DNA from 2 places in the Pseudoalteromonas sp. SS15 genome. Region 2 is predicted to be linked to the other one. Evidence: riboswitches for the same ligand, from Rfam matches in the RefSeq annotation. Region 2 holds a riboswitch; the other holds the start of a gene.
The links. Region 2 has a riboswitch for cobalamin ahead of AAEU28_RS18460 (TonB-dependent receptor domain-containing protein). Riboswitches for the same ligand answer to the same signal wherever they lie in the genome.
Positions count from the first base shown of each region.

Region 1: another riboswitch for cobalamin. It lies ahead of AAEU28_RS06165 (ABC transporter ATP-binding protein); the one in region 2 lies ahead of AAEU28_RS18460 (TonB-dependent receptor domain-containing protein).

Region 1 is NZ_JBMMUD010000002.1:413,216-416,633, reverse strand. Features, by position in the region: gene AAEU28_RS06180 (FAD:protein FMN transferase) at 1-412, shown strand, start outside; gene nqrM ((Na+)-NQR maturation NqrM) at 536-748, shown strand; gene AAEU28_RS06170 (histidine phosphatase family protein) at 816-1,418, shown strand; cobalamin riboswitch at 1,430-1,551, shown strand; gene AAEU28_RS06165 (ABC transporter ATP-binding protein) at 1,638-2,453, shown strand; gene AAEU28_RS06160 (FecCD family ABC transporter permease) at 2,462-3,418, shown strand, end outside.
Region 2 is NZ_JBMMUD010000010.1:137,194-140,611, forward strand. Features, by position in the region: gene AAEU28_RS18445 (ketopantoate reductase family protein) at 1-839, opposite strand, end outside; gene AAEU28_RS18450 (VanZ family protein) at 832-1,182, opposite strand; gene AAEU28_RS18455 (YajQ family cyclic di-GMP-binding protein) at 1,359-1,841, shown strand; cobalamin riboswitch at 1,922-2,116, shown strand; gene AAEU28_RS18460 (TonB-dependent receptor domain-containing protein) at 2,154-3,418, shown strand, end outside.

The sequences.
Region 1 (3,418 bases), on a different contig from region 2:
AGAACTCAGAATTGCTGGACGAAAAGCACTAGATCAACCATGGCGTATAGCTATTGAACAACCTGATGCACCGATTGGTAAACGTGAAGTTCATCGGTTACTTGCTGAGCTAGGTAATATGGGCATGGCAACTTCAGGCGATTACCGTATTTTCTATGAAATGGATGGCGAGACTTATACGCACTTGATTGATCCTGCGACAGGTAAACCAGTTAAGCACGATTTAGTATCAGTGACGGTTTTACATCCTTCTGCAATGACTGCTGATGGCTTGGCCACAGCACTGACTGTCATGGGCACAGAACGAGCAAAAGCTTACGCAGAAGAGCACAATTTAGCTGTATATTTAATTAGTAAAAGTAATGAAGGGTTAGTGACCTATTCAAGCCCGGCTTTTGCGCCTTATTTGTAAATAAGGCAATTTTGATTAATTAGTCGAAATAGTACACTAAGCGCGTTATAATGACGGCTGTTTAAATGCCGTCATTTGGTTCAGATATACTGAGCCGTTAAACTGTTTTTAAGGGGCCTGTGCATGTCACTATTTTTCCTAACTTTTGGGTTACTTATTTTAATTGTTGCAGCCATGGCTGTCGGTGTAATCGTGCAAAAGAAATCTATGGCAAGCAGCTGTGGCGGTTTAGGCGCGGTTGGTATTGAAAAGTCATGTGATTGCGATGATCCCTGTGACCGACGTAAAAAGCGTATGGCAAAAGAACAAGCTTGGAAAGAGAATCAGATTCTTTAAGTTAAACTAAGCAAGTTTTCTAGAATTAAATGCGAGCAAAAGCTCGCATTTTTGATCTGAGGCTAAAATGACTAAAACTTGGTATTTCCTAAGGCACGGGAAACCAGTTACTACTGGCATTCTAACTGGTTCTCAAACTGACGTTGCAGTGTCTGAGCTAGGGTTAGCAGCAATGGAATCTGCTTTACCAAAAACAGTTCAATTTGATACCTGTATTTCTTCCCCAATGCAGCGTTGTCTGAGTTTTGCGAAAAAGCAATCTAGGCAAGCAAGCTTACCACTAGTAATAGCAAAGCAGCTTCAAGAAATGGATTTTGGGTATTGGGATGGTCGAACTTATGAGTGGCTTTGGGAGAACACAAAGAATCCAAGTATAGGTGAATTTTGGCAGGCACCTTGGCAACATACGCCGCCAAATGGAGAGTCCCTTTACGCGTTTAGGTATCGTGTCAGACAATGGTGGGAGACAGAACTATCAACCCGGCATACAACACACAACCTAGTGGTGACTCATGCCGGTGTGATCAAACAAATTTTAGCTGAAGTCCTTAACTTACCTTTAGATTCTCTGTCCTCTATTAATAGTTTAGAAGTTGGCTATGCTACATTGGTGAAGATAGAAGTTTACTTTGATGAAGCACATAAGCCGTGGCCTAAAGTTGTGTTTTAGCCATCTAGACTTCATAATACGGTTTTTCTGATTAATCTTGGGAATAAGCTGAAACTGCTTAACTGTCCCCGCAACTGTGAAGTGCATTAAAATGCACAAAGTCAGATACCAAGGTCAGAAAAATCCTCTTGAGCGGGCGTACTCAAGAGCACACAATTTTAGCCGTAATTCGGTTAGGACTGTGCGTTTGTGTCTGCCCAACAGTTAGTAAGGGTACGAATGCAATCAGCTTGTCAGCACTCTGAATTTGCTCTGCAAGTTTCAAACTTAGATTTGGTGCTAGATAACCATCAAATATTACAAAACATCTCTTTCGATGTAACTGAAGGGCAGTTTATTGGTTTATTGGGTCCTAATGGGGCTGGTAAATCATCGCTGCTTCGTTGCCTTTACCGTTTTTTTATCCCTTCAAACGGACAAATAACCCTTTTTAACAAAGCGATTTCAAGCTTCTCGCATAACGAATATGCCCAGCAAGTTGCAGTGGTTCTGCAAGAAATGCCTGAGCATTTTAATCTATCGCTTTATGATGTGGTTGCAATGGGTGTAACACCTCATAAAAGTTTATTTTCACCATTAAATAAAGCCGATCATGAACTAATCGCAAAGTCTATTGAACAGGTTGGTCTGGCACACAAAATCAACGAGGCATTTGCTCACCTTTCTGGTGGTGAAAAACAAAGGGCATTGATCGCTAAAGCCATGGCACAAAAACCTAGGCTATTGATCATGGATGAACCAACCAGTCACTTGGATGTGAAATACCAAATACAAATTATGGAGCTTGCCAAAGCAATGGGGATCACAGTGATCGCTTCTTTCCATGATTTAAATCTTGCGGCAGCTATGAGTGATAGCCTGCTGGTGCTACAACAGGGTGAGTTATATAAAAGTGGAGCGCCAAGCGATGTGCTAGATGCGCAACTGCTCAGTGATGTATTTGATGTCTGTGCTGAGGTCTCGCAAGTACCTTGCCCGTATAGAGACAAAACCCATATTCCTCATATCCGCTACCACTTTGGGTATCAACTATGAAGCCGCTTATGTCGCTGTTAATTTTGCTTTTAAGCTGCTTTTTTAGTGCTTTAGTTGCTATTAAGCATGGCGCGATTGATATTAATGCGAGTGCTGTTTGGCAAACTTTATTTGCTTATGATGCTAATGCCTTTGAGCAAAAAATTGTTATGGAACTGCGTATTCCCAGAGTGATTTTGGCATTTGTTGCTGGCAGTGGTTTGGCGTTGGCGGGCATTATTTTGCAAACAGTGACCCGTAATCCTTTGGCAGATCCCTATCTATTTGGTATTTCATCAGGCGCGTCATTTGGCGTCGTGTTACTCATTACATTTACTGGCATCACAGCTGGCTGGGCGATGTCAGGGGCGGCGTTTTTAGGCAGTGCGTTGGCAATGACCTTATTGTTGCTGATTGCCTATGGACAAAGGGCGAGGCAGGTAGAAGCGATGTTACTCGCCGGTGTCGCCTTGTCTTTCTTATTTAGTGCATTTACCAGTTTGCTGTTGTATTGGAGTGATCCACAAGCAGTGAGTGCCATTATGTTTTGGAACTTAGGTAGCTTTAGTCGTGCTGATTGGCAATGGTTGTGGTTGCCCTGTTCAATTGTATTACTGTGTATGGCTTGTATGCTGTTGTTTAGGCGAGGTTTAAACGCATTATTACTGGGTGACGAAAGCGCTGCGACCTTAGGTATTCAGGTGGCTAAGTTACGTTTAGGCATGTTGCTATTGAGCTCATTGCTGACCGCTGTATTGGTTGCTATGTGCGGTGGCATTGGCTTTGTCGGGTTAATGATCCCGCATTTGGTACGTTTTTTCATTTCACAGGCAACTTCAATTGGCCTGTTGTGTACTGCTTTAAGTGGTGGGTTGATGATGATATGGGTAGATCTATTTGCCCGTACTATTCTTGATAATCAAGAGCTTCCGATTGGTGTTATCACTGCTGCGATAGGCAGTGTGTTCTTTTTAACTTTACTGACT
Region 2 (3,418 bases):
AGTTTTTCTGCTTCACTGACGATATAGCCACAGATAGCGTCAATTTCTGTTTTTCTACCCAATTTAATATCTTGTGCCATTGATGAATTATTGCTGCGAGTTTGTCGCATAACGGTATACGCACTGTTGAGCGCTCGAGCTAATGCGATATCAACACCTAATTTATCGGCAATAAAACAGGCTTCATTTAATAAGTTCATCACTTGTGTGGCGTAATTCGGTTTGAGTAATTGCCCATTTTGAACTTGATGCAAAGCGGTGAGTGGATTAATGGCAATATTTACCATCAGCTTTTGCCAGCGCAGCAATGTGATGTCGTTATGAATGGCGCTGGCGGAAATACTTTCAGCAAATACTGCTTCATAAAAAGTATCAATGTTATTTTCAGCTTCGGTATTACAAGCACCTAAATAGGTAGCACCAATACCTGTTTGAACCACTGTTTTGCTCGACGCTTTAAGTGCTCCGCGTGAGGTACTCATAAAGTATAGGCTTTGAGCCTTACTGAGTTGCGACGTGATCTCTGCCAAATCGGTAATACCATTGTGACTGATAATTACCTTTGCTTCTGGCGTTAGAAGAGGCTGAATGACATTGAACGCATCAACGAGTTGGTACGCTTTAACGCAGATAAAGCAAATTGAGATGGGATCTTGTGAGGTTAAACTTGTGATATCAACTATGTTGGCAGTGATTGGAGTGACGGTTTCGTCTTCTTGATAATAAAAAGTGTCGTTTTGTTTATTTCGAGTCAGTAGTGTAATTTCATGATACTGACTTAAATGAAACGCGAAACTTAAGCCAACAGCACCAGCACCTAAAACATGAATATTAGCCATGCTTACGAACTCGCCATTCTCGCCATGCGAAATAACTTAAATAGTAGCTGGCAGCACCTGCTACATCAGCAACAAAATCACCAACAGAAGCTTGCCTATGAGGCAGGGTATCTTGCATGTATTCAATGCCAATTCCGTAAGCGGTTAGTAAACAAAGCTGAAGCCAGATAGGAATGCGAATGGCGTGATGCATAATAAAGGCAAGCACAAAAAAAATACCAAAATGTGCAATTTTATCAGCATGCTCAAATCGAATGCCTGAATGCTGGATCTCTTTAGCAAATAAAACAGTACAAATACTTAAAGTGAGTAGTAATAAAATTTGGTAAATACGCCGAGTCACAAAACTTCCTATATCTCTATGTAGGCAAAGTAGAGCCAGTATATCACCGAAAAATGGATGGTGGGTGAATATACGAAAGTGCTCTGTAAATAGATGTTATCAGGCGAGATAAATTTATTCACCGAGTCGGTTTTTGCTTGTTATAATCAGGCCATAATATGATTAGGAGATAGATAATGCCATCATTTGACATTGTGTCTGAAATTGAAATGACAGAAGCGAAGAACGCGGTAGATAATGCGAACCGTGAACTTGAAACCCGTTATGACTTCCGTGGTGTTGATGCATCAATTGAGTTAGTAAACGAAACGATCAACCTGAAAGCTGAAGCTGAGCAGCAAGTGATGCAGTTGTTCGATATCATTGCAGCGAAAGCGTCAAAGCGTGGCTTAGATGTTTCAAGCCTTGAGCTTAAAGATATTGAGCGCTCTGGTAAGTATGTGTCACGTAAAGTTGCCCTAAAGCAGGGGATTGATAAAGACATGGCGAAGAAAATCGTTAAACTTATCAAAGACTCAAAAATCAAAGTGCAAGCTTCTATTCAAGGTGAAGAAGTGCGCGTAACAGGTAAAAAACGCGACGATTTACAAGAAGTAATGCAGTTGATCCGTACTGGTGAACTTGGTCAGCCTTTCCAGTTTAAAAACTTCCGCGATTAATTCAATAATTCAAAATTAAAGGGCGCTCATGCCCTTTAGATTTCTAGACGTCCATTGCCTTTTTTATAATATTTGTGCACAATAGCGTCTCTTTTCAAGGTGCTCGATTTGTGGTGGGTAACACCAAAATACCTTTGAATTAAATCGAGATAATCGGGAAGTTGGTGAATATACTCAGGAAAGTATGTAGTCCAACACTGCCCCCGCAACGGTGATGCAGATATCTGCTCTGATAAATGCAAAGTCCGGAGACCGGCCTTGAGCTAATTTACTTGTTGTTACTTGTGCGGTGGGCGCAAGTTTGGAATTATTATGCTTAAAAAATCTTTGCTTGGTGCTGCCGTTGCTGCTGCACTGTCTTTTTCTGTGTCTGCTGAGCAGGCTCAACCTATCGAACGTATCACGGTTACCGCGAATAAATTCTCTCAATCTATTGATAGCGCACTTGCGACAGTGAGTGTTATTGATAGAGCTCAAATTGAGCAATCAAATGTCAGAGATCTTCCGTCTCTATTAAATACATTATCAGGTGTCGATATTGTTCGTAATGGTGGCTACGGGCAAAAAGTGAGTGTGTTTGTACGTGGTGCAGCCACCAAACATACACTTGTATTAGTAGATGGTGTGCGTATCAGCGATGCGAACTCTGGCGATGTGTCTTTTACTAACATTCCTGTAAATAGTATTGAGCGTATTGAGGTAGTTAAAGGCGCTCGCGCTGCAATTTATGGCTCTGATGCCATTGCTGGTGTGATCAACATTATTACGCGTGAAGCTCAACAGCATCAAGTAAACGTGACAACGGGTGCGCATAACTATTTTAATCTACAAGGTACGACTAAATTTAGTCGTGATAACTTAGATGTGAGCGTTAACTTTGGTTTTGAGCGCACTGATGGTTATGACGTAATTGCCAAAGATCCAGAAGCGATAATCGGAAAAGATCATGATCAGGATGGCTACCTAAATCGCAACTTAGGCGTTAATTTAAACTACGATGCTGATCAGTTTGGTGTATTTAACGTCATTGGCCAGTTCAGCAGCGGTCAAGCAGATTATGATAATGCTTGGGGCAACGATGCGTATAACTTCGAAAACTTTACGAGTAAGTTAGGCTGGGAAAAGAAAACAGCACAATTTACTCACACTGCTGCAATTAGTCTTTCGCAAGAAGAAAACACACAAACGGGCACTGATGCTGAAGATGTCTACAGTACAGAACGAACAGAATTAGAGTACCGAACTCTATATACTCTTAATGATGAGGTGCAATTAACAGCTGGTGCGAATCTGTTAGATGAAGATTTAAGTGGTTCTAGTGCTTCATTCTCTGAAACGTCTCGTGATAATCAAGCTGTTTTTGTCGGTGGCTTTTATGATGACGGCAAGTTTTTAGCAAGCTTAGTTACGCGTTCTGACGACTACGATTTTCATGGTCGAGCAAACACCTATAGTAGTGCTTTTGGTATCAAAGCGAATAAGTATGTGAGCATGCACTTCAACCACGGAACAGCATTTAGAGCGCCTTCTTTAACTAATGCTTTTGTGAAAGGCAGCCCTTGGTATCTACCAAACCT